Regions from separate parts of the Streptomyces sp. NPDC056600 genome, predicted to be linked through region 2. Evidence: riboswitches for the same ligand, from Rfam matches in the RefSeq annotation. Region 2 holds a riboswitch; each other region holds the start of a gene.

The links. Region 2 has a riboswitch for thiamine pyrophosphate ahead of thiC (phosphomethylpyrimidine synthase ThiC). Riboswitches for the same ligand answer to the same signal wherever they lie in the genome.
Region 1: it holds a riboswitch for thiamine pyrophosphate, as region 2 does, so the genes downstream of both, ACFRAV_RS14220 (thiamine ABC transporter substrate binding subunit) here and thiC (phosphomethylpyrimidine synthase ThiC) in region 2, are expected to answer to the same signal.
Region 3: it holds a riboswitch for thiamine pyrophosphate, as region 2 does, so the genes downstream of both, thiO (glycine oxidase ThiO) here and thiC (phosphomethylpyrimidine synthase ThiC) in region 2, are expected to answer to the same signal.

The regions. Positions count from the first base shown of each region.
Region 1 covers NZ_JBHTVQ010000023.1:4,625-14,185, forward strand. Annotated here, with positions in the region: gene frr (ribosome recycling factor) at 1-59, shown strand, start outside; gene ACFRAV_RS14200 (phosphatidate cytidylyltransferase) at 59-1,309, shown strand; gene ACFRAV_RS14205 (SAM-dependent methyltransferase) at 1,725-2,564, opposite strand; gene ACFRAV_RS14210 (hypothetical protein) at 2,916-3,545, opposite strand; gene rlmN (23S rRNA (adenine(2503)-C(2))-methyltransferase RlmN) at 3,929-5,035, shown strand; TPP riboswitch at 5,064-5,169, shown strand; gene ACFRAV_RS14220 (thiamine ABC transporter substrate binding subunit) at 5,263-6,354, shown strand; gene ACFRAV_RS14225 (ABC transporter permease) at 6,411-8,012, shown strand; gene ACFRAV_RS14230 (ABC transporter ATP-binding protein) at 8,015-9,037, shown strand; gene ACFRAV_RS14235 (maleylpyruvate isomerase family mycothiol-dependent enzyme) at 9,061-9,561, shown strand, end outside.
Region 2 covers NZ_JBHTVQ010000014.1:55,339-64,899, reverse strand. Annotated here, with positions in the region: gene ACFRAV_RS10115 (DUF5326 family protein) at 139-357, shown strand; gene ACFRAV_RS10110 (IclR family transcriptional regulator) at 544-1,443, shown strand; gene ACFRAV_RS10105 (SsgA family sporulation/cell division regulator) at 1,545-1,982, shown strand; gene ACFRAV_RS10100 (YibE/F family protein) at 2,119-3,828, opposite strand; TPP riboswitch at 3,909-4,084, shown strand; gene thiC (phosphomethylpyrimidine synthase ThiC) at 4,077-5,864, shown strand; gene ACFRAV_RS10090 (hypothetical protein) at 5,938-6,750, opposite strand; gene ACFRAV_RS10085 (metallophosphoesterase) at 7,009-8,169, opposite strand; gene ACFRAV_RS10080 (LacI family DNA-binding transcriptional regulator) at 8,595-9,561, opposite strand, start outside.
Region 3 covers NZ_JBHTVQ010000039.1:38,044-47,604, forward strand. Annotated here, with positions in the region: gene ACFRAV_RS19855 (phytoene desaturase family protein) at 1-1,058, shown strand, start outside; gene ACFRAV_RS19860 (hypothetical protein) at 1,203-2,057, opposite strand; gene metF (methylenetetrahydrofolate reductase [NAD(P)H]) at 2,098-3,036, opposite strand; gene thiE (thiamine phosphate synthase) at 3,119-3,742, opposite strand; gene ACFRAV_RS19875 (Rv2175c family DNA-binding protein) at 3,995-4,360, opposite strand; gene ACFRAV_RS19880 (NAD(P)/FAD-dependent oxidoreductase) at 4,444-5,676, opposite strand; gene ACFRAV_RS19885 (hypothetical protein) at 5,685-6,059, opposite strand; TPP riboswitch at 6,109-6,220, shown strand; gene thiO (glycine oxidase ThiO) at 6,217-7,410, shown strand; gene thiS (sulfur carrier protein ThiS) at 7,407-7,619, shown strand; gene ACFRAV_RS19900 (thiazole synthase) at 7,621-8,433, shown strand; gene pknB (Stk1 family PASTA domain-containing Ser/Thr kinase) at 8,506-9,561, shown strand, end outside.

The DNA of each region.
Region 1 (9,561 bases), on a different contig from region 2:
ACGTCGCCCAGGTCGACGAGCTGCTCAAGCACAAGGAAGCGGAGCTGCTCGAAGTCTGATGAACGACTCTTCCTGGGGGGCGCCGCCGCAGGCAGGACACGGGTGGCCGTCCGAGCACGAGCAGAGGTATGGACCGCCCGGCGGCCCCGTCCAGGGAGCTGTTCCGACGGGTCCGGCGTACGATGCGCATGCGGCGCCGGTTGCGCAGGACGTCCCCGTGGCGTCCGGGCCGTACGGCGCCTACGGGCAGCCGTACGGCGCGCCCGCGCAGGAGGGTGTCGTCCCCGCACAGCACGGGGCCGCGCGTCAGAGCACCGTGGGCACCGTGGGGCATGTGATCGCGGAGCACGGGGCATTCGTGCCGCAGGGCGACGCCGTCCAGCACACCCGCCCCATGCCCGTCGTCAGCGAGAAGCCGCAGGAGCCCATGTCCGACGCCTCCCAGCCGCCCCCGGCCGCCCCGCACGGGCCCGAGGAACCGCGGCAGCGGAAGAAGAAGAGCGCGGGACGCGACCTCGGTGCGGCGATAGGGGTCGGCGTCGGACTCGGCGCCGTCGTCCTGGTCGCGCTCTTCGTGGTGAAGGCCGTCTTCGTCGGGGTCGTGGTGGCCGCGGTGGCCGTCGGCCTGTGGGAGCTCACCTCGCGGCTCGCCGAGCGCAAGGGGATCAAGGCGCCGCAGGTGCCGCTGATCGCCGGCGGCGCGGCGATGGTGATCGCCGGGTACGCGGCGGGCCCCGAGGGCGCCTGGGTGGCCACGGCGTTCACCGCGCTGGCGGTGATGGTGTGGCGGATGACCTCGCCGCCGCAGGACTACCTGCGCGACGTCACGGCCGGCCTGTTCGCCACGTTCTACGTGCCGTTCCTGGCGACCTTCGTCTCCCTCATGCTGACCGCCGACGACGGTCCGCAGCGGGTGCTCACCTTCGTCCTGCTGACCATCGTCAGCGACACCGGCGCCTACGCGGTGGGCTGGAGGTTCGGCACCCACAAGCTGGCGCCGAGGATCAGCCCCGGCAAGACCCGCGAGGGCCTGCTCGGCGCGATCGGCTTCTCCATGGTCGCCGGCGTGCTCTGCATGATGCTGCTGGTGGACGGCGGCGCCTGGTGGCAGGGCATGCTGATGGGCGCGGCCGTCGCGGTCAGCGCGACGCTGGGCGACCTCGGCGAGTCGATGATCAAGCGGGACCTGGGCATCAAGGACATGGGCGCGCTGCTGCCGGGTCACGGCGGCATCATGGACCGCCTGGACTCCCTCCTCCCCACGGCCCCCGTGGTATGGCTCCTCCTGGAGATCTTCGTCGGCAGCTGACAGCCGTTGCGCCGAAGCCCCGCTTCCCCGCCCTGACCGGGCGCGGAGCGGGGCTTCGGTGTTCCTCGCGCCCCGCCGGCCCGTGCCGCGTGACCTCTAGCGGGGCGAGACCGGCGTCGCCATGCCTGGCCCCGGTGGGCCGACGGGTCACCCTTTTCGATCTGCCGGACTGGTAAGGCCGTGCCTAAGACCGTGTCCTACGTGGGCACGCATACGGAGTAGGTGCACAGCACGCACTCTTCGGCTGCTCGGCCCTGCCCTGCCCGGCTTGGAGCCGGGCAGGGCAGAGCGGTCACCGATGTTGCGAGGACCGGGTGCCGACGGTGTCCGTCGACGACGGACGGCTAGACAGCGGCATGCGAGCCGGCCTACGGCCGCTGCGCCAGCTGTTGCCCTGCCTGTGCCACGGCGTCCATCAGCGGTTGAGCGCGATGGCGGCGAACTGCGGTGCCTCGGTGCTGTAGGGGGAGCCGGTGAGATCGCCGAGGATCTCGACGTCGGTGAAGCCGGCGTCGAGCAGGTCACCGGTCAGTTCATCCGGGGTGAAATAGCGCACCCAGTTGAAGTAGGCCCTCGTCCGGTCGGCCTCGAAGATCTCGAACTTGTCCAGTGACACCCGCTCGCTCTCGTAACGGTAGGTGTTGTGGAAGCCGAAGTAGGGCCGGCCGGACCAGAATCCGTCCATGAGCGACGGAGCGTACGTTGCCTGCTCACGCACGTCGGCCAACGCGGACGTCGAGTCGACGTCGAAGACGAAGGAACCACCGCTGTCGAGATGCCCGCGGACTGTACGCAGGAGGGCGCGTCGCCCGTCCGGGGTCAGCGCGCAGTAGTCGCGCATCACCATGATGATCAGGTCGTACCGTGCGTCGTCCCGATAGGAGAGGTAGTCCTGCTGCAGGTAGCGGACGGACAGCCCGTCCACATGAGCGAGCGACTTGGCGTGGTCGAGTGAGCGCGAGGACAGATCCAGCCCGGTGACGTCCGCCCCGGTGCGGGCGAGGCGGGTGGTGTAGAGACCCGGACCGCACCCGAAATCGGCGACGCGCAGGCCCGGCCGGACGTCGAAGCGGCTGACGATCCAGGCGACGACCTTTTCGAGGTACTCGGCCCGGTAGGAGGAGAGGTCGACGTGCGGGTCCAGGTGCGCGGCGAGCATGCGCGCGGAGATGTGGGGGTCGGTCCACAGGTCCGGGGTCGTGACCCGCGAGTAGACGGCGGGACGGGCGTTGAGGGCCGAGAGCTCTTCGAACATGGGTGTACTTCCACAGTTCTCTCGAAGTGAGGGGAGACCGGCATCCCGAGTGCACGGCAGCGACGAAGCCCGTACCGGTTCGGCCGGGTCGAGAACAATCACTGAAGGGGGCTCATCACCAAGGAATAGGGAGAGCGCACCTGCCTGGCACCAGACATACCCGTTCAGGCCGTTCGGGCCCGAAGACGCCCGGTGTCGGACATCGCGAAGGGGCCGTCGAACGGCTGTGGCATGGGGGACTTCAGGTTTACTGGCGCATGGTGGTAACGGTAGACACACAACCCTGCCGCCGCGCAAACCATATTCGTCACACGCACCAAACGCTTGCATGCGTCGGCCGACGGCTCCGAGTCACCCTCTGGTGGGCAATGGCTCGTGACGGTGCCAGATCAGGTACCGGTCCTCACGGCGCAGCTCCGCAGAACCCCACTCGACACGCATGACGCCCTTCTCCATTGAGCAGGCGTAGGCGACGAGGACGAGCTGCACGTCGTCGGGGAGCAGCTCCAGGTCTGGGTGCACCTCGGAGTCGTCAAGCTCCCCCCAGTCCAGGTCGAAGGCCTGCTGCCTGGGAGGCGGGCCGTGGCGGCGGATCAGGTCTGCTCGGAAGCCTGTGGCGCGACGGAGACGTGCCGCGGTGACCGGCACGTCTTTCTTGGCGTAGCGGAGGGGGTAGATCAGGTGGCCGCGGACGAGCATCAGCGTGCGACCTTGTAGGCGCACGGCTTCCCCATATCCGGAGATGCCGGCGGCCAGTTCCTCGTATTGCACCGCATAGAGGCCGTGTCCGTAGGCTTCGAGCGTCTGAGTGTGGACGCCCTCGTGCCCTGTCCGAGCGCGATCATGAGCCCGGAGGAGACAAGCGGGGATGATGTCCGCCAGCTCACCGGCAATGTCCCCGAAGGTGTCACGTGCCCATTGACTGGCTGAACCCACCCTGACCGCCCCTCCCCGATGGTCGTGCAGCAGACCGAGCAGCATCCACCTGAACCGTGCTGTGCCCAGAGGAGTCACACAAGGTGGCAACCCAGCGCACAAGGGGGCGCACACCACCGGAGAGGGTTCAACGCACGGTTCGCTCGACTGACGGAGCAACGAACGGTCTCCCGGCGCCGTCGGTCGCAGTGACGGCAATCTCATGGCAACGACGGCGGACGGCAGCGACATCCAGCGGCCCGGCACGGTGCCGCAGTGGGCCCATCAGGTTTCTCTGTGGGGCCTGCCCGCGTCGTCGAAGCGCCGGGCCTGGGCCGTCTCTGGGCCGTGCGGGGACGACCAACAGTGACAGGCGGCACCCACGGGTGACCGCCCCCACCCCGCTGTGGCCCGGGCCACCGGAATCGATCTGCCACACTGGTAAGGCCATGCCTAAGCCCGGAGAACTCACTTTCGTCGCCCCGCGCGGAGCCAAGAAGCCGCCGCGGCACCTCGCCGACCTCACGCCCGCCGAGCGCAAGGAAGCGGTGGCCGCGATCGGCGAGAAGCCGTTTCGCGCCAAGCAGCTCTCGACGCACTACTTCGCGCGGTACGCGCACGACCCGGAGCAGTGGACGGACATTCCCGCCGGCTCGCGGGCGAAGCTCCAGGAAGCGCTGCTTCCCGAGCTGATGACCCCGCTGCGGCACCTGTCCACGGACGAGGGCACCACCCGCAAGACGCTGTGGAAGATGTTCGACGGCACGCTCGTCGAGTCGGTGCTGATGCGGTACCCGGACCGGGTGACCATGTGCATCAGCTCCCAGGCCGGCTGCGGGATGAACTGCCCGTTCTGCGCCACCGGCCAGGCCGGGCTGGACCGGAACCTGTCCACCGCGGAGATCGTCCACCAGATCGTGGACGGCATGCGGGCGCTGCGTGACGGGGAGATCCCCGGCGGCCCGGCGCGGCTGAGCAACATCGTGTTCATGGGCATGGGTGAGCCGCTCGCCAACTACAACCGGGTGACCGGGGCGATCCGCCGGCTCACCGACCCGGAGCCCGACGGTCTCGGGCTGTCGCAGCGCGGCATCACCGTGTCGACGGTCGGCCTGGTGCCCGCTATCAACCGGTTCTCCGACGAGGGCTTCAAGTGCCGCCTGGCGATCTCGCTGCACGCCCCGGACGACGACCTGCGTGACACGCTGGTCCCGGTGAACACGCGCTGGAAGGTGCGTGAGGTGCTGGACGCGGGCTGGGAGTACGCCGCGAAGTCGGGGCGCCGCCTGTCCATCGAGTACGCGCTGATCCGCGACATCAACGACCAGGCCTGGCGCGGCGACCGGCTGGGCCGGCTGCTCAAGGGCAAGCCCGCGCACGTCAACCTCATCCCGCTGAACCCGACGCCGGGCTCCAAGTGGACCGCCTCGCGGCCCGAGGACGAGAAGGCGTTCGTCGAGGCGATCGCCGCGCACGGCGTGCCGGTGACGGTCCGCGACACCCGCGGGCAGGAGATCGACGGGGCCTGTGGTCAGCTTGCGGCCACCGAGCGGTAATCTGGCCACGTCACACATCCGAATAGCGATTATCCGACAGGGGAGCGCTGCAGCGCTGAGAGTGCGGTACCGACCGCAGACCCTCTGAACCTCGCCCAGGTCATTCTGGGTAGGGAGTTCGGTCGACTCGAGCTGTTGCGCCCTGCCCGGGGACCCGCGTGGTCTCCGGGCAGGGCGGCGTCTCTTCCTGGTCAGCCAGGAGGAAATCCGTGCACGTCACGAAGTACATCAAGAGGCACGTCAAGAAGGAGTCGGCCGCCGCGACGGTGGCCGTGCTCGCGCTCGCGCTTTCCGCGTGCGGCTCCGGGGGTTCCGGGGACGGCGACGCGCAGGAGTCCGGCGGGAAGAAGACCGTCACGCTGGTCAGCCACGACTCGTGGGCCGCGTCGAAGGACGTGATCGCCGCCTTCGAGAAGGAGAGCGGCTTCAAGGTCAAGGTCCTGGAGGACGGCGACGCCGGGCAGGCCCTGAACAAGGCCGTGCTGACCAAGGACCACCCGCAGGGCGACGTCCTGTTCGGCGTGGACAACACGCTCCTCTCCCGCGCCCTCGGCAACGAGATCTTCGACCCCTACGAGGTGAAGGAGTCGGCGAAGCTCGGCGAGGAGTTCCGCGTCGAGGGGAACAAGGCCACCCCGGTCACCACCGGCGACGTCTGCGTCAACTACGACAAGGCCTACTTCGAGAAGAAGGGCCTGAAGCCGCCGAAGAGCTTCGACGACCTGGTGAAGCCGGCGTACAAGAACCTGCTGGTCACCGAGGACGCGAGCACCTCCTCGCCCGGTCTCGGCTTCCTGCTGGGCACCGCCGCCGAGTACGGCGACAAGGGCTGGCAGGACTACTGGAAGAAGCTGAAGGCCAACGGTCTGAAGGTGGTCAGCGGCTGGGAGCAGGCGTACAACGAGGAGTTCTCCGGCTCGGCCGGCGGCAAGCAGGCGGGCGGGGAACGTCCGCTGGTCGTCTCCTACGCCTCGTCCCCGCCGGTCGAGGTCGTCTACGCGGACCCGCAGCCGAAGGACGCCCCCACCGGGGTGGCCACCGGGACCTGCTTCCGGCAGGTGGAGTACGCGGGCCTGCTGAAGAACGCGGCGAACCCCGAGGGCGGCAAGGCGCTGCTGGACTTCCTGGCCTCCAAGCGGTTCCAGGAGGACCTGCCGCTGAACATGTTCGTCAACCCGGTCCGTGAGGACGTCGCGCTGCCGGAGGTCTTCACCGAGCACGGCGTGACGATCGAGGACCCGAGGACGATGGAGCCCGGCAAGATCGCCGCAAACCGTGACCAGTGGGTCGACCAGTGGTCGTCGCTCGTCCTGCGGTGACCACCCGCACCGGTGCCCCGGGAAGACTGCGGAGCGACGCGGTGCGGCTCGGCCTGATGGCCGTGCCGATCGCGTTCTTCGCGGTCTTCTTCGCCTACCCCGTCGTCGCCATCGTCCTGCGCGGACTGCGCGGCGAGGACGGGGGCTGGCAGCTCGGGGAGGCCGCGGGCGTGCTGGGGCGGCCGGAGGTCCGGGAGGTCCTCTGGTTCACGCTCTGGCAGGCCCTGGCCTCCACGGCGCTCACCCTGGTGGTGGCGCTGCCCGCCGCCTACGTGTTCGCCCGGCTGCGGTTCCCCGGGCGGGAGGTGCTGCGGGCCGTCGTCACCGTGCCGTTCGTGCTGCCGACCGTGGTGGCCGGCGCCGCGTTCCTCGCGGTCGTCGGGCGCGGCGGGCTGTTCGACACCTGGTGGGGCGTCCGGCTCGACGGCACGGTGTGGGCCATCCTGCTCGCGCACGTGTTCGTGAACTTCGCGGTGGTGGTGCGCACGGTCGGCGGGCTGTGGGCGCAGCTCGACCCGGGGCAGGAGGAGGCCGCCCGGATGCTGGGGGCCTCGCGCTTCGCGGCCTGGCGGACGGTGACCCTGCCGGCGCTGGGGCCGGCCGTCGCCGCGGCGGCACTGATGATCTTCCTGTTCACCTTCACCTCCTTCGGCATCGTGCAGGTCCTCGGCGGCCCCGGAGTCTCCACGCTGGAGACGGAGATCTACCGCAGGACCGCCGCCCTGCTCGACCTGTCCACGGCCGCGGTGCTCAGCCTGGTGCAGTTCGCCGCGGTGGGCGGGGTCCTCGCCGTGCACGCCTGGACGGTGCGGCGGCGGGAGGCCACCCTGCGGCTGGTCGACCCCTCCACGACCGCCCGCCCGCCGCGCGGCGCCGGTCAACGGCTGCTGCTGGCCGGGGTGCTGGTGGTGACCGCGGTGCTGATCGTGCTGCCGCCGGCGGTGCTGGTGCAGCGGTCCTTCGCGGCCGGGCTCGGCTACTACCGGCGGCTCACCGAGGAGGACGGCGGCGCGTTCCTCGTCCCGCCGATCGAGGCGGTGGGGAACTCGCTCGAGTACGCGGTGGCCGCCACGGCGATCGCGGTGGTCATCGGCGGACTCGCGGCCGCCGCCCTCGCCCGGCGGGACGCCGGCCGGTGGGTGCGCGGGTTCGACGCGCTGCTGATGCTGCCGCTGGGCGTCTCCGCGGTGACCGTGGGCTTCGGTTTCCTGATCGCCCTGGACGAGCCGCCGCTGGACCTGCGCGCCACCTGGATCCTGGTCCCGCTGGCGCAGGCGCTGGTCGGCGTGCCGTTCGTGGTGCGGACCATGCTGCCGGTGCTGCGCGCCGTCGACCACCGCCTGCGGGAGGCCGCGGCGGTGCTCGGCGCCTCGCCGTGGCGGGTGTGGCGCGAGGTGGACCTGCCGATGGTGCGCCGGGCGCTGCTGATCGCCGCCGGGTTCGCCTTCGCGGTCTCCCTCGGCGAGTTCGGGGCGACGGTGTTCATCGCCCGGCCCGACAACCCGACCCTGCCGGTCGCCGTCGCCAAGCTCGTCGGGCGGCCCGGCGACCTCAACTACGGCCAGGCCATGGCCCTTTCGGTGATCTTGATGGTGGTGTGCGCGGCGGCCCTGCTGGTGCTGGAGCGGCTGCGGGGCGACCGGACGGGAGAGTTCTGACGATGCTGCTCAGCCTGGAGGGCACGACGGTCCGGTTCGGCGGACACGCCGCCCTGGACGCGGTGGACCTGGCGGTCGCCGAGCACGAGATCGTCTGCGTGCTCGGCCCCAGCGGCAGCGGCAAGTCGACGCTGCTGCGGGCCGTCGCGGGCCTGCAGCAGGTGGACGCCGGACGGGTGCTGCTGGACGGCCGCGACCAGGTGCGGGTGCCCGCGCACCGGCGGGGGGTGGGCCTGATGTTCCAGGACCACCAGCTCTTCCCGCAGCGCGACGTGGCCGGCAACGTCGCCTTCGGTCTGCGCATGCGCGGTGCGGGGCGCGAGGAACAGGACCGGCGGGTACGGGAGTTGCTGGAGCTGGTCGGGCTCCCCGGGGCGGGCGCGCGCGCCGTCGGTACGCTCTCCGGCGGCGAGCAGCAGCGCGTCGCTCTCGCCCGCGCGCTGGCTCCCAGCCCCCGGCTGCTGATGCTCGACGAGCCGCTGGGCCAGCTCGACCGCTCCCTGCGCGAGCGTCTGGTGGTCGAACTCCGTGAGCTGTTCGGCCGGTTGGGCACGACCGTGCTCGCCGTCACGCACGACCAGGGCGAGGCCTTCGCGCTCGCGGACCGGGTCGTGGTGATGCGGGACGGGCGCGTCGCCCAGTCCGGCACGCCGCTGGAGGTCTGGCAGCGTCCCGCGGACGCCTTCGTGGCCCGCTTCCTCGGATTCGAGAACGTCACCGGGGCGAGCGTCTCCGGGACCGTCGCCGAGACTCCCTGGGGCCGGGTGCCCGTCCCTGCGGGCTCGGCGCAGGGCGAACGGACCGTGCTGGTGCGTCCGTTGGGCGTCCGGGTGACGCCGGTGGGCGCGGAGCCCGGGTACACGGTGACCGCCCGCACCTTCCAGGGCGCGCAGGTCGCGCTGCGGCTGCGTCCGGACGGGGACGCGCCGGAACTGGAGGCGGTGTGCCCGCTGCGGGACGCCCCCGCGCAGGGGGAGAGGGTCTCGGTCTCCTTCGACACCCGCGAAACCGTGGTGCTCGGCTGAGCCGTGGAGCCTAGGGTGCGGGGATGATCACTCTCTCGCACGAGGACCACATCGCGAACGTCCGCCGTCAGACCAGGCAGTTGCGGTCGGTGGTGACCTCGGGCGCCGACCTGGCCGCCGGGGTGCCGACCTGCCCGGACTGGACGCTGGAGGACCTGGTCCGGCACGTCGGCGGGGCGCTGCGGTGGGCCGCGCTGCTCGTCGCGCGGAGGGCCACCGCCGACCTCCCCGACGAGGAGGTCCCCGGGTTCGACGGGCCCGAGGCGCGCGGCGACGCGGCCGCCCTCGACGCGTGGCTGGAGGAGTCCGGGCGGCTGCTCGTCGAGGCGCTGTCCGGTGCGGCCCCGGACACGCCGGTCTGGTCCTGGTACGAGGAGCGGACGGCCGGCTTCTGGGCCCGCCGGATGAGCAACGAACTGGCCGTCCACCGGGCCGACGCCGCGTTCGCCGCCCGGCAGCCCTACGAGGTGGCGCCCGAGGTGGCCGCCGACACGATCGAGGAGTGGCTGGGGCTCGTCCGGTTC
Region 2 (9,561 bases):
GGGCCGCGTCCCCTAGGGGTGCGGTCAGGGGGGAACGGGGGTGCCCGGAGCCCCTGCAGGCTCCTTCGCGCGCCTAGCATCGATGATGTGGCGCCCGAGACGCGGCGCCCGACTCGCAGAGGGAAAAGGGGCTGGGCGATGCGTGAGATCCTCGCGGACGTGCCGTGGTGGGTGAAGTGGGTGGCGATCCCGGTGATCGCGCTGGTGGTCTTCGGCGGCTTCCTGCTGAGCCTGCTCGGTTTCCTGGTGCACCTGCTGTTCAAGGTGCTGCTGTTCGTGGCGCTGGTGGGAGGTCTGATCTTCCTGGTGCGGAAGTTCACCGGCCACTCCTCCTCGTCCTCCGACGGGAAGTGGTGAGCGCGCCCGGCGCGCAAGGGGCGGATCCCTCGTGAGAGGGAAGCTTCGCCCGCGGGGTGTATGCGGCAGGTGACGGACCGTTAGAGTCCGGAACTCGACGTGGGGGAGCCAGAGCCCCCGCGGGCGGCCTGCACATCCCCCGTGTTTCCCCGGCACGGGCAGCCCCTCGCGCTCCGGGAGTGACCCTTGGCCACGGCCGACACCGCGTCCGCCTCGCGACGCGCCCCATCGGTGCCAGTCCAGCCCACCCAGGCGGGCCACGTGCCCGCCGGCTCCGCGAGGGAGCGCCCGGGCAGAGGCAGAGCGGCCGAGGGCGCCGGAAGACCGCGCCAGGGCCAGCCGGCGACGCTGATCGGATCGGTCCAGCGGGCGATGCGGCTGCTGGAGACCGTGGCCGCGCACGAACAGGGCGCGCCGGCGAAACAACTGGCCCGGCAGGCGGGGCTCGCGCTGCCGACCACCTACCACCTGTTGCGCACCCTCGTGCACGAGGGCTATCTGCGGCGCGACAGCGGCCTCTTCCACCTCGGGGACGCCGCCGAGCGGCTGAGCCGCAGACTGGCACGGCAGAAACGTCGCGGCGCGGTCACCGAGGCGCTGGCCCACTGGCACGACGCCGTGGGAGCACCGCTGTACTGCGCCCGCTACCGCGACGGGGAGATCGAGGTCGTCGGCGTCGCGGACTCCGAGGAGAGCCCGGCGGTCGACGAGTGGGCCGACTTCCGGGCCACCGGGCACGCGCACGCCATCGGGCAGTGCCTGCTCTCCCAGCTCGACGAGGACGCCCGCCGGGACCACCTGGCCCGCTACCCGGTGCAGCGGCTGACCCCGTACACCGTCGAGGACGAGCGCGTCCTGCTGCGGCGTTTGGCGGCCTGCCGCCATGGGGAGCCAGTGATCGAGCATCAGGAGTACGTCCTGGGCACGGTGTGCGCGGCGATCCCCATCCGGATCGGCACCCTCGTCGCCACGGTGGCCGTCTCCCTCCCCGCCCAGCAGGCCGACGGCCTGCTCCCGGCGGCCCGCCGGCTGCAGGCCGAGATCGGGCGCCAACCCGGTGTCCTGGCCCTGTCTTTCAGTATCTGAAAAATCACTCCTTGTGATTCGCCGTGTACGTTCAGCAAGATGGCGCGCAGGGTCAGCAGGATGAGTCCCGGACAACCCGAGGACAAAAGACGGGGTAGGCGATGCGCGAGTCGGTGCAGGCAGAGGTCATGATGAACTTTCTCGTCTCGGACGAGCTCTCGTTCCGCATTCCGGTCGAGCTGCGCTACGAGACCTCTGATCCGTTCGCCGTGCGACTGACCTTTCACCTTCCTGGTGACGCGCCGGTGACCTGGGCCTTCGGCCGGGAGCTGCTGATCGACGGGGTGGGGCGGCCCTGCGGGGACGGTGACGTCAGAGTGTCACCGGCCGACCCCGACATGCTGGGCGAGGTGCTGATCCGGCTCCAGGTGGGCCGCGACCAGGCGCTGTTCCGCTCCGGCGCCGCTCCGCTGGTGGCGTTCCTGGACCGGACGGACAAGCTGGTCCCGCTCGGTCAGGAGGGCGCGCTGGCCGACTTCGACGCCCACCTCGACGAGGCGCTGGACCGCATCCTGGCCGAGGAACAGAGCGCCGGCTGATCTGCCCGCCGTGGCCGGCCCCGCTCCCCTGAAGGAACGCTTCGGCCCGGCGGCGGCAGCCCGGGCGGCCCTGACCGCCTCCCGGGCACCGGCAGCCCGCGCCGCACCTCCGACGCGGATGTCGTGCCCGGTGAGGTCAGCGGCGGCGGCGACGCCCTCGGTTGGCGCGGCTCCGCCCGGCCGCCTGAGGGGCGCCTCGGCCGTCGGGGCCGGGGCGGTCGGCGGCGACCACCAGGGCGGCCAGCGCGGTGGTCACCGGCACCGAGGCCACCAGGCCGATGGAACCGATCAGGGTGCGCACGATCTCCTGGGCGACCAACTCGCTGTTGGCGACGGAGCCCACGCTGCTCTGGGCGATCGAGAAGAGCAGCAGCAGCGGCAGCGCGGCGCCCGCGTAGGCGAGCACCAGGGTGTTGACCACCGAGGCGATGTGGTCCCGGCCGATGCGCAGACCGGCGCGGTAGAGGCCGCGCGGGCCCAGCGAGGGGTTGGCCTCGTGGAGCTCCCAGACCGCCGAGGTCTGGGTGACGGTCACGTCGTCCAGGACGCCCAGCGAGCCGATGATGATCCCGGCCAGCAGCAGGCCGCTCATGTCGATCTGCGGATACAGGCCGTGGATCAGGCCGGTGTTGTCGTCGGTGTTGCCGGTCAGGACGGCCCAGTCGATGAAGACCGAGCCCAGCACGCCGATCAGCAGCAGCGACACCAGGGTGCCCAGCACCGCCACCGAGGTCCTGGCCGACAGGCCGTGGCACAGGTAGAGCGCGATCAGCATGATGGCGCTGGATCCGACCACCGCGACCACCAACGGGTTCGAACCCTGGAGGATGGCGGGCAGGATGAACAGGGTGAGCACCAGGAAGCTCACCGCCAGCGCGATCAGCGCCATCAGGCCCCGCAGCCGGCCCACGACCACCACGGCCACCGCGAAGATGCCCGCCAACAGGGCGAGCGGGAACTTCCGGTTCATGTCCATGACCGAGTACTGCAGTTCCTTCGGCGCGGACGGCTCGTAGGCGGCGATCACCGAGTCGCCCTCGGCCAACTGCCGGGACTGGTCCTTCTGGACCAGTTCGGTGAAGGTGCGGCCCTTGTCCTTCCCGGTGTCGATCCGCACCGTGGCCAGGGAGCACTCCTGGTCCTTCTTGCTCTGCTGTCCGCAGGAGGTCTTCTCGACGCGGGTGACGGTGGCCTGCTCGGTGTGCCGGTCGAATCCCACGCCGGAGCGCTCGTGGCCGGGCGCCCCGCCCGGCCACAGGACCAGCAGACCGACGGCGACGGCGGCGGCGAACGGCACCAGGACGGCGGTGATGATCCTCCGCAGGCGCCGGGAGGCCGGTGCGGCCGGCCCGTGCGCGTGACTGTGCCCGTGTCCGCCGCCGGAGCCGTGGTCGTGTCCCCCGCCGGAGCCGGAGCCGGAGCCGGATCCGGGGCCGTCGTCGGACCCGTGTCCGCCGCCGGAGCCGGACCCTCCGCCGGAGCCAGATCCGTGGCCGTGTCCGCCGGTGTCGTCCCCCGAGCCGTGCCCGTAGCCGGAGCCCTGGCCCGCCCCGTAGCCGGAGCCCTGGCCCGCCCCGTAGCCGGAGCCCTGGCCCGTCCCGGCTCCGTACCCGTCGCCCGACCCTTCGTCGTACCCGCGGCCCGGTCCGTCGCCGTACCCGCGACCAGGCCCGGTTCCCCGTCCCGGCCCCGTGCCGGGAGCGGATCCGCGGGCGGGCGGTGGGCCGTAGCCGGGTGGCGGACCGTAGGCGGCACCGGGGCCATGACCGGGACCGGCGCCGTGCGCGTGACCGTGCGGCAGGCGAGGGCCGTTGGGGGAACGCGGCGGTTCGGGAGGCGGTTGCATGGTGCTCACGGACAGATCATCCCAAGAGTGACAGAGGCCTACTGTTCACCGCGCCCGGCGAGACGCTAGCGTGGGGTCACCTTTGCACACGCGGGAGCTCGGAGCACCGGGCTGAGAGGACGCTGACGTCCGCACCGCCCCCGGAACGGGGCGGGCAGACGATGTTTCACGGGAAACATCGTCACGGAGACCGCTGCGTCGACCGCCGAACCTGTTACCGGGTAATGCCGGCGTAGGGAGTAGGTCTCATGACCGACAAGGACGCACGCACGCCTGCTCGTTGGCACAAGAGCTATGTCGAGGGCTCGCGCTCCGACATCCGCGTGCCGATGCGGCAGGTCCACCTCACCAATGGCCGTTCGGTGTCGCTGTACGACACCTCCGGCCCGTACACCGACCCCGCGGCGGCCACCGACGTCCGCCGGGGCCTGCCGTCACTGCGGCAGAACTGGATCGTCGCCCGGGGGGACACCGAGGAGTATCCCGGCCGTCCGGTCCGGCCCGAGGACGACGGAATCCGCCACACCTCGCCGCGCGGCGGGCTGCGGAACCTGGACGCGGTGTTCCCCGGGGCGCCGCGGCTTCCGCGCCGCGGCCGGGACGGCCGTCCGGTCACCCAGCTCGCCTACGCGCAGCGCGGCGAGATCACGCCCGAGATGGAGTTCGTCGCCCTCCGGGAGAACGTCGCCCCCGAAGTGGTGCGCGAGGAGATCGCGGCGGGCCGGGCGGTGCTGCCCGCCAACGTGAACCACCCGGAGATCGAGCCGATGATCATCGGCAAGCGGTTCCTGGTGAAGGTCAACGCCAACATCGGCAATTCGGCGGTGACCTCCTCCATCGAGGAGGAGGTGGAGAAGATGACCTGGGCGACCCGCTGGGGCGCCGACACGGTCATGGACCTCTCCACGGGCCGCAACATCCACACCACGCGGGAGTGGGTGCTGCGCAACTCGCCCGTCCCGATCGGCACCGTGCCGCTCTACCAGGCGCTGGAGAAGGTGGAGGGCCGGGCCGAGGAGCTGACCTGGGAGATCTACCGGGACACGGTGATCGAACAGGCCGAGCAGGGCGTGGACTACATGACGGTGCACGCCGGGGTCCGGCTGGCCTACGTGCCGCTGACGGCCGGCCGCAAGACGGGCATCGTCTCGCGCGGCGGGTCCATCATGGCCGCCTGGTGCCTGGCCCACCACCGGGAGAGCTTCCTCTACGAGCACTTCGAGGAGCTGAGCGAGATCCTCGCGGCGTACGACGTCACCTACTCGTTGGGCGACGGTCTGCGCCCGGGATCGATCGCCGACGCCAACGACGAGGCGCAGTTCGCCGAGTTGCGCACCCTCGGGGAACTCGGCCGCATCGCCAGGCGGTGCGGTGTGCAGACGATGATCGAGGGCCCGGGACACGTCCCGATGCACAAGATCAAGGAGAACATCGACCTTCAGCAGGAGATCTGCGACGAGGCGCCGTTCTACACCCTGGGTCCGCTGACCACGGACATCGCTCCGGGCTACGACCACATCACCTCCGGGATCGGCGCGGCGATGATCGCATGGTGGGGCACGGCGATGCTCTGCTACGTGACGCCCAAGGAGCACCTGGGCCTCCCCGACCGCGACGACGTCAAGACGGGCGTGATCACCTACAAGATCGCCGCCCACGCCGCGGACCTGGCCAAGGGACACCCGGGCGCCCAGGAATGGGACGACGCGCTCTCCGACGCCCGGTTCGAGTTCCGGTGGGAGGACCAGTTCGACCTCTCCCTGGACCCGGTCACGGCACGGGAGTTCCACGACGAGACGCTCCCGGCCGAGCCGGCGAAGACGGCGCACTTCTGCTCCATGTGCGGGCCGAAGTTCTGCTCGATGCGGATCAGCCGGGACATCAACGAGCGGTTCGGCGGTGACGCGGCGACGGGTTCGCCGTTGGAGATCGCCGAGGGGATGCTGCAGAAGTCCAAGGAGTTCGCGGCACGCGGTAACCAGGTCTACGTGCCGTTGACCGAGCGTCCCGGGCAGCTGGAGACCGCGGCGGACTGACCGCGGGCCGGTGCGGCGGCGGGTCACGCCGGCCGGGCGCCTGTGCGCGCCGGGCCGGCGTGGCCGCTTTCCGTCACGTGTTGCGGCGGTCCGGGCTGGAGAAGTCGGGGCTGCTGTAGCCCGGGCTGCTGAAGCGCGGGCTGGTCATCCGGCCCGGTTCCCGACGGGCACCGGGCCGGACGTCCTGGTCACCCGGCGCGGGCAGCGGTCCGCCCGCCGGGGCGACCCGGGAGGCCGAGGCCGACGCCTTCTCCAGGAAGGGCTGGAGGCCGAACTCGCGCAGAGCCTCCAGCCACTCCAGACGGGCCCGCTCCAGATCCGCGTCCTGCGGGTGCCGGGGCTCCACGTGGTAGGCCCGGGCGCCGTTGCGCAGGGCGGTGACCAGCAGTCCGGCCGCGGCGGTCAGCAGTCCGCCCGCGGCCAGCGCCCCGAACACCCAGCCGGCGGTCAACAGGGTCCGCGCCATGGCCGGTTCCGGCGTGACCATCTTCAGCACGTAGCCGATCAGCAGCAGCACGACCGCCGACGCTCCCGCCAGCAGGGGAGCCAGCACGACGGCCACCGCGCCCGCGCCGGGACCGGAGGCGTCGGCCTCCCGTGTCACGGCGCTCTCCGCGGTGTCGGAATCCGGCTCCCCGGCCGAGTCGGCCAGGCGCCGCAGGCCGTCGCGGAGGTCGAGGTAGTGGCCGTACTCGACGGCCGCCGCCTGGGCGATCTCGTCCGCGCGGGCCAGGGCGTGCGTGCGCAGCTGCTCGGTGTTCGGCCGCCCGGTGAGAACCGCCGGGTCGTTCTCGCGCGGGGTCGAGCGCAGAACCTCGTCCAGGGCTCGCTCGAAATCGGGGCGGTCCTCGTTCCGCAGGTGCTGCGGGTGGCTGGTCATGTGCATCCCCCGATGCTCCGTAGGGCTGTGGCTCGGCATGCCGACGAGCCGTCTGGCTGGGACGGAGGGGAGCCTGCTACGGATAGTCCGATGGTAGTGCCGTGGCGGCGGGTGATGACAAGGGGAATTCCGGGAGTTTCCCGGTTTCCTGCCGGATCCGCGCCGGATCCGGCAGGAAATGCGACGTATGAACTCCCGTGATGCGGACGGGAGTTGATCACTGCGCGTGATCAGGAGCCGAGGGCCGGCGGCGGGTGCGCCGGGTCAGGCGACGGGCAGGCGCCGCACCAGGAGGGTGCCGGCCATGGTGACGCCGCCGTCCATGGCGACGGCCAGACCGTCGGCGTAGATGTGCGGCCCGTCGATCGGGGAGCGTCCCGAGCCTGACGCGCCGTCCTCCGAGCCCGCCTCGCCCGTGAGGTACGGGATCGGGCTGTGGCCGTGGACGATCCGGGTGCCGCCGTAGGCGTCGAGGAGCTCGCGGGCGGCGTCCACACCGCCGTCGCGGAAGGCGAACCGCTTGGTGAACTTGCGGAAGAGGTCCCACACCTCGTCCGGGTCGTTGCGGGTCAGCGTCTCCCGGACGGTGTCGTTGACCTCCTCGATGGAGGCGCCGAACTCCAGGTACGCGGTGGTGTCGGAGTGCACCAGCAGGTGCCCGTCGACCTCCTCCATGGCGGCGAGCCGCGACATCCACTGCAGGTGGTGGTCGCGCAGACGCTCCATGTCCGCCTTCTGGCCGCCGTTGAGCAGCCAGGCGGCCTGGAAGGTGGCGGTGCCCGCGCTGGAGTTGACGGGCGTGTCGGCGTACCGCTTGGCGCCGAGCAGGAGGAGCTCGTGGTTGCCGAGCAGCGCCTTGCAGTAGCCGCCCGCGGCCGCGGCCTCGGCCGACAGCCGCATCACGAGGTCGATCACGCCGATCCCGTCGGGGCCCCGGTCGGTGAAGTCGCCGAGGAACCACAGCCGGGTGTTGCCGGCCGACCATTCGCCGTTCGCGTCGACGATGCCCTGCTCGCGCAGCGCGTCGAGGAGTTCGTCGAGGTAGCCGTGGACGTCGCCGACGACGTAGAGCGGGCCGGGAGCGGGCTGCCCCGCGGTCGTCGCCTCCGAGGGACCGGCGGCGGGGGACGGGATGAGCTGCAGCGTGTCGCCGCGGCGGATCACCGGGAGGTCCCGCTCGGTCGGGGTGTACTCGGCGGCGTCGTGACCGGGGATGTCCTCGGGCGGCACCGAACCGGGGTGCGGCTCCGCCGGGGGCTCGCCGTGCGCGGCGGAGGCCGGCGGCACGGGAGCGGGAGGGATCACCGCCGCTGTGTGCGGAACGGGTTCGTGGACGTATGCGGGCACCCGGAAGTCGCGCAGCGTCGCCGTACGCTCCACCTCGGGTCCCCGACCGGCCCCCTGAGTCATCGACCCCTCCACCATCGCGCCGCGTCTGCACCGCATCGGACTGCCTGGTGGCAGCGGCCCGCGGTGCCGTGCGCCCATCATAGGAACGCGGATCGTGCCGTGGGACGACCCAGGGGTGGTGAATCCTGCGGCATGAGGGGATGACGGGCGGGATTTCGGCCGAATCGCACGATGTGCGCCGGTTGACGTCCCTCCGACGGCCGCCGTCCCGCCCCCTGCCGCCCTCCCCGCGCCCGCCCGCACGCCCGTCACCGAGGACGGGTCGCCCCTCGTCCTGGTCCGTCCTCGCCCGCGCCCGGCCTCACCTGACGTGCCGTCGGCCGGGCAGGTCTCACCCCGCCCGACCAACGCCCCGGCCACCCCTGCCGGGCCGTGCGCCGCCGTCCGCCCCCGCTCCGTCCCGCCGTGGGGCGAGGGGCCGGAGCGGGGCGGGCGACGTGTCAGCCGGCGCCGGCCGCGCGGGGAGGGCTCACGGTGGTGCGGGCCGGGCGGCGCTGGGACGACGCCCGGACGATCAGCTCCGTCGGCATCACCTGCTCGACCGGCTGGTCCGAGGCGATGCCCTCGATGGCGTCGATCAGCAGCTGGACCACGGCCGTGCCGATGCGGCGCGGCTTGAGGGAGAGCGTGGTGATCGGCGGCTCGGTGGCGGCGTAGACCGAGGACTCGCTGCAGCACACCAGCAGCAGGTCCTCGGGCACCCGCAGCCCGTACCGCCGGGCGGCCGCCAGGAGGTCCGTGCCGTTGGGGTCGAACAGGCCGTACACCGCGTCCGGACGGTCCGGACGGGCCAGCAGCCGGTCGGCGGCGACCGCGCCCGCGCAGGGGTCGTGAGCCGGGTAGGACTCGTAGACCGGATCCTGGCCGACGCTCTCGCACCAGCGGAGGTAGGCGGTGGTCGACAGCCGGGTGTAGGTGTCCGTGCTGGTGCCGGTGAGCAGCCCGATGCGGCGTGCCCCGGCCCCGGCGAGGTGGTCGAGGATGCCCAGCACGGCGGCCTCGTGGTCGTTGTCCACCCAGGCCGTCACCGGAAGGGTGCCGTCCGGGCGGCCGTCGGAGACCACCGGTAAACCCTGACGGGCCAGTTCGGTGACGACCGGGTCGTGGTCCGAGGGGTCGATGACCACCGTCCCGTCCAGAGCCACGTTGGACCACACGTCGTGCCGTGAGGTCGCGGGCAGGATGACCAGGGCGTATCCGCGGTCCAGCGCCGCCGAGGAGGCCGCCCGCGCCATCTCGGCGAAGTACGCGAACTCCGTGAAGGTGAAAGGTTCATCCCCGTACGTGGTGACGGTCAGGCCGATGAGGCCGGACTTCCCCGTGCGGAGGGTTCGGGCCGCGGCCGATGGGCGGTAACCGAGACGGTCGGCCACCTCACGGACATGGCGGCGGGTGGCATCGGGCAGT
Region 3 (9,561 bases), on a different contig from region 2:
CCAACTGGGACGTGCTGGCCGACCGTGAGCCCTACCCGTCGGTGCCGCGGCGGCGTCTGCTGCGGACCCGGCGGGCCGCCACCCTCGCCCAGGTGGGCGAGTGGGAGCTGGGTGATCCCCGGCTGGCGCGGCTGCTGGAGAGCCACGCCCTCGCCTACGGCCTGGACCCGCGGACCGCTCCGGCGAGCGCGGCGGTGCTGCCGTACATGGAGCACGCCTTCGGCGTCTGGTACGTCCGCGGGGGGCTGCGCGAGCTGGCCCGCGCCGTGTACGAGCGCTGCCTGGCCCGGCGGGTCGAGTTCCGCTTCGGCGCGGAGGCCGTCCGGGTGGCGGAGAAGGACGGCCGGGCGGCCGGCGTGGAGCTCGCCGACGGCACGCTCGAGGAGGCGGACCACGTGGTGGTGGGCGTGCGCCCGGACCTCGTGGCGGGACCCCACACGGCGGCGGCCGAGGGCGACGTCGCGCCGCGTCCGGCCGGTGGACCGGTACCGGGGCGGCTCACGGTGCTGCTGGCCCTGCGCGGCGCGCGCGAGGCGGACGCGGTGCACCGCACCGTGGTCCACTCCCCCGACCGGGACGCCGAGCTGGAGACCCTCACCGGCGCTCCCCCGGCCGGTGACCGGGCCTCCGTGGTCCCGACGGTCACCGTGCTGCGCCCCGACGACCCGGCGCTGCGGCCCGACGACGCCCACGAGTCCGTGGTGCTGACCGCGACGGTGCCGGCGGGCACGGACGCGCGGGAGGCGGAGCGGCGGGCGGAGCTGATGCTGACGGCCGCGGAGAGCGTCCTGCCGGGGCTGCGCGAGCGGCTGCTGTGGCACGAGGTCCGCACCCCGGCGGACGTCCGGCGGGAGACGGGAACGGAAGGCGTTCCCGCCCCCGCCCTGGCCGGCGGCGGGGCCGCGCTGCTGCGTCCCGGCAACGCCACCGGACTGCCGAATCTGTACCGGGCGGGCGGCTGGGCCCACCCCGGCGGCGGGCTGCCGCACGCCGGCATGTCCGGGGCGCTGGTCTCCGGCCTGGTCGTCGAGGGCCCCGCCTTCCGCGGCTCCGTCTGACCCGCGCACACCCACCGCGCCACCGAGCTCGCCCCCTCGGTGGGTGGTCGTCCCGCGGCCCGGCGCCACGACGCGACGCCCGTGCCCCACGACGACGGAGGGCCGGCCCCCACGGGGACCGGCCCTCCGTCGTGCGCGGCCTGCTCAGTACCGGTACTGCTCGTCGTACCCGTACGGGTACGGCTGCTGCTGCGACTGCTGCGACTGCTCGGTCCCGTACGGGTCCTCGGCGCCCCGCTGCTGCGGGACCCAGACTCCGCCGGGCGGCGTGGTGTCGGTGTAGCCGCTGTAAGACGCCGCGTCGTACCCGCCCTGCTGCTCGTAGCCCTGCTGCTGGCCGCCGTACGTGGTGTCGTATCCGTACTGGCCGCCCTGCGTGGCGTAGGGGTCCGCGTAGGCCTGGTACTGCTGCTGGTCGTATCCGGTACCGGCGTAGGTGTCGTAGGCGCCGTACCCCTGCCCGTCGGCTCCGGCGGACGCGGCGGCGGGGTACGCGCCGGTGTCGTAACCGGAGTTGTCGTAGACGCCGTAGGAGCCGGTGTCCTCCTGCGCCGTCTGCGACGGGTACGCGGTGGCGCCGGCGGCGGCCTGGTAGTCGTCCACGGAGGGCGCGGCCGGCTGCTCGTCGTCCTGACGGCCGCGGAGTCCGCCACGGTCACCGTGTGCGTCACGGTCACCGTGCTCGTCGCGGTCGTCGCCCTCGAACTCCTCCCACTCCTCGTCGTCCCGGCCGGCCCGACGGCGGGCGGCGGGCAGCGCCCAGCCCTGCGAGAAGCCGCTGCGGAACGACAGCGTGACGAAGGTCTGCCCCACCGCGAAGGCGAGCGCGCCCAGGCCGATCATCGTGACCGAAGCGGCCAGCACACCGATCACGACGCCGAGGAAGCCGGCGAACGCCAGCACGCGCCACCGCAGTTTGGCCTTGTACTGCAGCAACACCTCGCCCAGCAGCCACAGTGCGACGATGCCGAACGCGATGTAGAGGACCGTCCAGCCCATGTAACGCCCCTCTCCCTAGGAACGGGGCAGTCTGACGGACTCAGACGCTCCCGGTCCAGCCCCGCACCGGGTGGTGCAGGCCCAGGTTCTCGTAGATCTCCAGTGTGGCCGTGGAGTTGTTGAGCGTGATGAAGTGCAGTCCGGGCACACCCTCGGACAGCAGCCGCGCGCAGAACTCCGTGGCGAACTCGATTCCCAGGGAGCGTACAGCGGCCGGATCGTCTTTGGCTGTGAGGATCCGCTCTTTCAGCCGGGCGGGAATCACGGCGTTGCTCAGAGTCGGCAACCTCTCCAGCATACGGATACTGGTGACCGGAAGCACCTCGGGGATGATGGGCGTCTCGCAGCCGGCCGCGGCCGCCTTGTCGCGGAACCGCAGGTACGACTCGGGTTGGAAGAACATCTGGGTGATGGCGTAGTCCGCCCCCGCACGGCACTTGTCGGTGAAGTGCCGCACCTCCGCCTCCCAGTCCGGGGAGCGCGGATGCAGCTCGGGGAAGGCCGCGACACCTACACAGAAATCTCCCGACTCCTTGATGAGTTCGACGAGTTCGGCGGCGTAGTGCAGGCCCTTGGGGTGCGCGACCCACTCGCCCATCGGGTCGCCGGGCGGGTCGCCGCGCAGCGCCAGCATGTTGCGGATCCCCGCGTCGGCGAACTGGCCGATGATGTTGCGCAGTTCGGAGACCGAGTGGTCGACCGCGGTCAGGTGCGCGACCGGGGTGAGCGTGGTGTCGGAGACGATCTGCTCGGTCTCCTTGACCGTGCCCGCGCGGGTGGACCCGCCGGCGCCGTAGGTCACCGACACGAAGTCGGGCGCGACGGCCTCGACCCGGCGGAGCGCGCTCCACAGGTTCCGCTCGCCCTTCTCCGTCCGGGGCGCGGAGAACTCGAACGAGACGGTCTGCTGCCCGGAGGCGAGCATGTCACGCACGGTGCGCGCGCGGTCCGTCCGGGTTGACGCGGTTCCTAGGGCCATACTTCGCAGGTTAGCCAGGCCGCGGCCCCTGTCCCAAAGACTGTCCGCTCCCCGGACAGCCGTGCCGCCCCGGTGGCGCAGGTCAGCGGTCGCGCAGGCGGGCGGCGAGCTCCGCGGTGGCGGCGGCGGGGTCGGGCGCCGCGGTGATCGCCCGGACCACGACCGCGCGCCGGGCGCCGGCGTCCAGCACCTCGTCGAGGGTGGTGAGGTCGATGCCGCCGATCGCGAACCAGGGGCGCTCCACGCCCAGCGCGGCGACCTTGCGGACCGCGTCGAGCCCGGCGGCCGGGCGCCCCGGCTTGGTGGGGGTGGGCCAGCAGGGGCCGACGCAGAAGTAGTCGACGCCCTCCTGGGTGGCGGCTGCCTCCGCCTCGGCCACCGAGTGCGTGGAGCGGCCGATCAGGACGTCCGGGCCGAGGATCGCGCGGGCGGCCGGCACCGGGAGGTCGCCCTGGCCCAGGTGGAGCACGTCGGCCCCGGCGGCGTGGGCGACGTCGGCGCGGTCGTTGACGGCGAGCAGCTTGCCGTGACGGGCGCATGCCTCGGCCACGGTGCGCAGGTGCTCGAGCTCCTCGGCGGCCTCCAGGCCCTTGTCGCGCAGCTGGACGATGTCCACCCCCGCGGGCAGCACGGCGTCGAGGAACTCGGCGAGGTCGCCGCGGTCGCGGCGGGCGTCGGTGCACAGGTAGAGGCGGGCGGCGGCCAGCCGGGCCCGGGCGTCGGTGGCGGCGGCACTGGCGGTGGCGCGGTCCGCCGAGGTGGCGGTGGCGCGGTCCTCCGAGGCGGTGGCGCTGGGGTCGGTGGCGGTCTCGGGCACGGTGCTGTCCCCCCGGATCGTGGTGGTGGTGGCGCCCGGTTCCGTGGAGCGGCGGACGGGGCGCGGAGCGGCCGCCCCGGACGGGGGCGGCACTGGAACGGCCGCCCCCGGGTGGGGGCGGCCGTCGGTGGTGCGTAGGTGTCAGACGGCGAGCGCCTGGGCGCGGCGCTTCACCTCCGTGCCACGGTTCTCGCTGAGGGCCTGGGCGGGAGTGCCCGGCAGGGACTCGTCAGGGGTGAAGAGCCACTCCAGCATCTCCTCGTCGGTGAAGCCGTCGTCCCGCAGCAGCGTCAGCAGGCCGGTGAGGCCCTTGACCACCTTGTCCCCGTCGATGAAGGCGGCGGGGACGTACAGCGCGCGGTTCTCACCACGGCGTACGGCGATCAGCTGGCCTTCCTTCACCAGCTGCCGCACCCGCGTCACCTCGACGTCCAGCTTCTCGGCGATGTCGGGGAGGGTGAGCCACTCGGGAACGAGAGCTTCGATCTTCGCGTCAATCTCGGTCACAGGACCAAGCGTGCCATCCGGGACCGGGAGGGGGAAGTCGGGCCCCCTCCCGCGTGGTCCGTCCGGGGCACCCGCGCGTCCCCTCACCTGCGGGCGGCGGCCTTCAGCGGCCGGGCCGGGTCGCGGACCAGGTCCGGGTCGACCGTGGCGCCGGACTCGATCAGTTTGCGGCCCTGGGTGAGGTCACGGGGCCGGCCGACGGCCAGCAGCGCGACCAGCCGCCCCTCGCGCAGCCAGCACACGCTCCAGGCCGGGTCCTCGGGCGCGCCGCGCCACAGCGTCGTGTCCGCCGCCGCGTGATGACCGGCGTACTGCACGAACCGCCCGAACTGCTCGGACCAGAAGTACGGCACCGGGTCGTAGGGAGCGGCGGGCGTCTCGTCGAGGATGCCCTCGGCGACCGTGCGGGCGCCCTGCAGGGCGTTGTCCCAGTGGTGGATCAGCAGCCGCTCGCCGTAGCGGGCGGAGGGGAAGGAGGCGCAGTCGCCGACCGCGTAGACGTCCGGCGCGGAGGCCCGCAGCCGCGCGTCGGCGAGCACCTCGCCCTGCGGCCCCAGCTCCACCGCGCCCGAGAGCCAGGCGGTGGCGGGCCGTGCTCCGATGCCGACGACCACCGCGTCCGCCGCGAGACGCCGGCCGTCGGCGAGGAGCACCGCGCCGGGCTCCACCCGCTCGACCCGGGCGCCGGTGTGCAGGGTGGCGCCGCTCTCGGTGTACCACTCGCCCATCGGCCGGGCGACCTCCGCGGGCAGCGCGCCGGAGAGCGGGCGTCCGGTGGCCTCGACCACGGTCACCTCGCAGCCGGCCGCCCGGGCGGCGGTGGTGAACTCGGCGCCGATCCATCCGGCGCCGACCACGACCACGGAGTCGTGGCGGTCCAGCACCGGGCGCAGCCGCAGGGCGTCGTCGAGGTTGTGCAGGACGTGCACGCCCTCGGCGCCGGCGGTGCCGGGCAGCCGGACCGGGTGGGCGCCGGTGGCGGCGACCAGCACGTCGTAGCCCACGGGCCCCTGGTCGGTGTCGACCTCCTTGTCGGCGACGCGTACCCCGGTGACCTCGCAACCCAGCCGCAGGTCGATGTCGAGGCCGGCGAAGTCGACGTCGAAGGCGGCCGCGCCGTCGCCCTCGGCCCCGCCGAGCAGCACGCCCTTGGAGAGCGGGGGGCGGTCGTACGGCGGGTGCGGTTCCGCGCCGATCAGCGTCACGGGGCCGGTGAAGCCCTGTTCGCGCAGCGCCTCCGCCGTCCGGACCCCGGCCATTCCGGCGCCGGCGACGACCACCCGTCGTCCGGCCCGTTTCCGCCTCTGATCGTTCACGCCCTCGTTCACTCCCTCACCATAGACATCGGCCGCCCGGACTCCGGACGGATCTCCTCCACGACACTGGTGCCGCTGCCCGGCCGGGACTCCCACTGCCAGGTCTCCTCCAGCCGGACGCGCCCGTCGGGCAGCTCGACGATCCGCGAGAGGCAGTGCCCGGAAGCGGTGGCGCCGTCCACGGTCAGCTGGACGTACCGGAAGTCGACGCGGTCCTCCTCGCGGGTTCCGACCAGGTACCCGCGGGCGATGTCGCCACCCTGATAGGTGGCCCACACCTGGCCCTCGCTCTCGTGGTAGCGGAAACGGGTGGCGGAACCGACCTGGCCGGGGTCCTGGTCCTGCACGGGGGCCATCAGCAGGCCGTCGAGGGAGCGGGGCACGGGTGACTCTCTTTCAGCGTCTCGGGGGCAGGGGTTAGTGTGGCGACGGTAAGACACCCGCGGGAGCCCGGACGCACCGGGCTGAGAGGGAGGCTGGCGGCCTCCGACCGTACGAACCTGATCCGGGTCATTCCGGCGAAGGGAGGAGCTGGACGCCATGACGTCCGACGTACTGGTGGTGGGCGGCGGCATCATCGGCCTGGTGACCGCCTGGCGGGCCGCGGGCCGCGGCGGCGCCGTCGCGGTGGTGGATCCGGAGCCGGGCGGTGGGGCGGCCAGGGTGGCCGCCGGAATGCTGGCCGCGGTCACCGAACACCATCACGGCGAGCAGGAGTTGCTCGCCCTCAACCTCGAATCGGCCCGCCGCTGGCCCGCGTTCGCCGAGGAGCTCGCCGAGGCGTCCGGGACGGACGTGGGGTACCGGCCCTCGGGCACCCTGGCGGTCGCCCTGGACTCCGACGACCGGGCGGAGCTGCGGGAGCTGCACGACCTGCACCGGCTGCACGGGCTGTCCTCCGAGTGGCTGTCCGGGCGGGAGTGCCGCCGGCTGGAGCCGATGCTCGCGCCCGGTGTGCGGGGCGGGCTGCGGGTGGACGGCGACCACCAGGCCGACCCGCGGCTGCTGGCCTCCGCGCTGCGGGTGGCCTGCGAGCGGGCCGGGGTGGTCTTCCACCGGCAGCGGGCGGTCCGGCTGCGGGCCGCGGCCGGGCGGGCCGAGGGCGTGGTCCTTCAGGACGGCACCGCCCTGTCCGCGGGGCGCGTGGTGCTGGCCGCCGGGAGCCACAGCGGTGCGCTGGACGGGGTGCCCGAGGAGGTCCGGCCGCCGGTGCGGCCGGTGAAGGGGCAGGTGCTGCGGCTGGCGGTCCCGCCGGTGTACGCGCCGTTCCTGTCGCGGACGGTGCGGGCGGTGGTGCGCGGCAGCGCGGTGTACCTGGTGCCGCGGGAGAACGGCGAGCTGGTGGTGGGGGCGACCAGCGAGGAGCTGGGCTTCGACACGACGGTCACCGCGGGCGGCGTGTACACGCTGCTGCGCGACGCCCGTGAACTGCTGCCCGGCATCACCGAGTTGCCGATGACCGAGACCCTGGCGGGACTGCGGCCGGGCTCCCCCGACAACGCGCCGCTGCTGGGCCCCACCGCGCTGGAGGGCCTGCTGCTGGCCACCGGCCACTACCGCAACGGGGTGCTGCTCACCCCGGTCACCGGGGACCTCATGGCCGAGACGCTCGCCACCGGGGAGCTGCCGGAGCGGGGCCGCGCCTTCGCGGCGGATCGTTTCGCCGCCGCCGGGGGCCGACCGGGTGCCTGGCAGCCGGCCGTGGCCGACGACGGCCGGGAGGTCGCGGCATGAGCGCGCCGATCACCGTCCGGGTCAACGGCAGCCCCCGGCAGCTGGACGCCGGAACCGCGCTGGACGCCGTCGTCGCCCTGCTGACCCCCTCCAGGTCCGGTGTGGCCGCGGCCGTCAACGAGACGGTGGTGCCGCGCGACCGGTGGGCCGGCACCCCGCTCGCCGACGGCGACCGGGTCGAGGTCCTCACCGCCGTGCAGGGAGGCTGACGTGCACGCGCAGACAGAAGGTCAGGACGCCCCACTCGTCCTGGGCGATCTGAAGCTCACCTCCCGGCTGATCATGGGCACCGGCGGCGCGAGCGGTCTCGACGCGCTGGAGCGGGCCCTGGTGGCCTCCGGCACCGAGCTGACCACCGTGGCGATGCGCCGGGTGAACCCCGCGAGCCACGGCTCTGTGCTCTCCGTCCTCCAGCGCCTCGGCATCAGCGTGCTGCCCAACACGGCCGGCTGCTTCACCGCGGGCGAGGCGGTGCTGACCGCCCGGCTGGCCCGGGAGGCGCTGGGCACCTCGCTGGTGAAGCTGGAGGTGATCGCCGACGAGCGCACCCTGCTGCCGGACCCGGTCGAGCTGCTGGAGGCCGCCGAGACCCTGGTCGACGACGGCTTCACGGTGCTGCCCTACACCAGTGACGACCCGGTGCTGGCCCGGCGGCTCGAGGACGTCGGCTGCGCGGCGGTGATGCCGCTGGGCTCGCCGATCGGCTCCGGCCTCGGCATCCGCAACCCGCACAACTTCGAGCTGATGGTGGAGGCGGCCGGTGTCCCGGTGATCCTCGACGCCGGCGCGGGCACCGCCTCCGACGTGACCTTCGCCATGGAGCTGGGCTGCGCCGGTGTGATGCTCGCCTCGGCGGTGACCAGGGCGCGGGACCCGGAGCGGATGGCGCGGGCGATGCGGCTCGGGGTGGAGGCGGGGCGGCTGGCCCGCCTGGCCGGACGGATTCCGCAGCGACGTTTCGCCAGGGCCTCGTCCCCGGCGGAGGGCCTGGCCGAGCTCGATCCGGAGCGCCCGGCCTTCTGAGGGGGCGCGCGGCCGGGGTTCCGCTTCCACCGGACGGCTCCGGCCCCCTCGCGCCCCTCGTAGACTCCCTGCGTGGACACGACCCTTCAGGACCCGCTCCTCGGCCGCGTGCTCGACGGCCGCTACCGGGTCGACGCGCGGATCGCGGTCGGCGGCATGGCGACCGTCTACCGTGCGCTGGACACCCGCCTCGACCGCGTGCTCGCCCTCAAGGTGATGCACCCGGCGCTGGCGCACGACGCCGCTTTCGTCGACCGGTTCATCCGTGAGGCGAAGTCGGTGGCCCGTCTCGCGCACCCCAACGTGGTGCAGGTCTTCGACCAGGGGACCGACGGGGGTTACGTGTACCTGGCGATGGAGTACGTCGCCGGCTGCACCCTGCGCGACGTGCTGCGGGAGCGGGGCGCGCTGCAGCCGCGAGCCGCGCTGGACATCCTGGAGCCGGTGCTGGCCGCCCTCGGCGCCGCCCACCGGGCCGGCTTCGTCCACCGCGACATGAAGCCCGAGAACGTCCTCATAGGGGACGACGGCCGGGTGAAGGTCGCCGACTTCGGCCTGGTCAGGGCGGTGGACACGGTCACCGACACCACCGGTTCGGTGATGGGCACCGTCTCCTACCTGGCTCCCGAGCAGATCGAGCAGGGCACCGTGGACCCCCGGGTCGACGTCTACGCCTGCGGCATCGTGCTCCACGAGATGCTGACCGGGGCGAAGCCGCACCGCGGGGACTCCCCCGCGCAGGTGCTCTTCCGCCACCTCAACGAGGACGTGCCGCCGCCGTCGGCCCTCGTGCCGGGACTGGCCGGCCCGCTGGACGAGCTGGTCGTGACGGCCGCCGCGCGGGCCGCCGCGGACCGTCCGTCCACGGCGGCGGAGCTGCTGGCCCAGGTGCTGGCGGCCCGCGCGACGCTGTCCGCGGCGCAGCTGGACGCCGTGCCGCCGGCCGCCCGCGCCGAGGAGCACGACCGTTCCGCGGACCGCACCTCGGTGCTGTCCCGCCCGGTGATGCAGCGCCCGCTCCCGGTGAACGAGGACAACGAGGCCACCGCCGTCGTCGAGCGCACCACCCGGCTCGGCTCCGGGGGCCTGCCGCCCTCCGGCGCGCGCGGTCGCGGCCTGGGCCGCCGG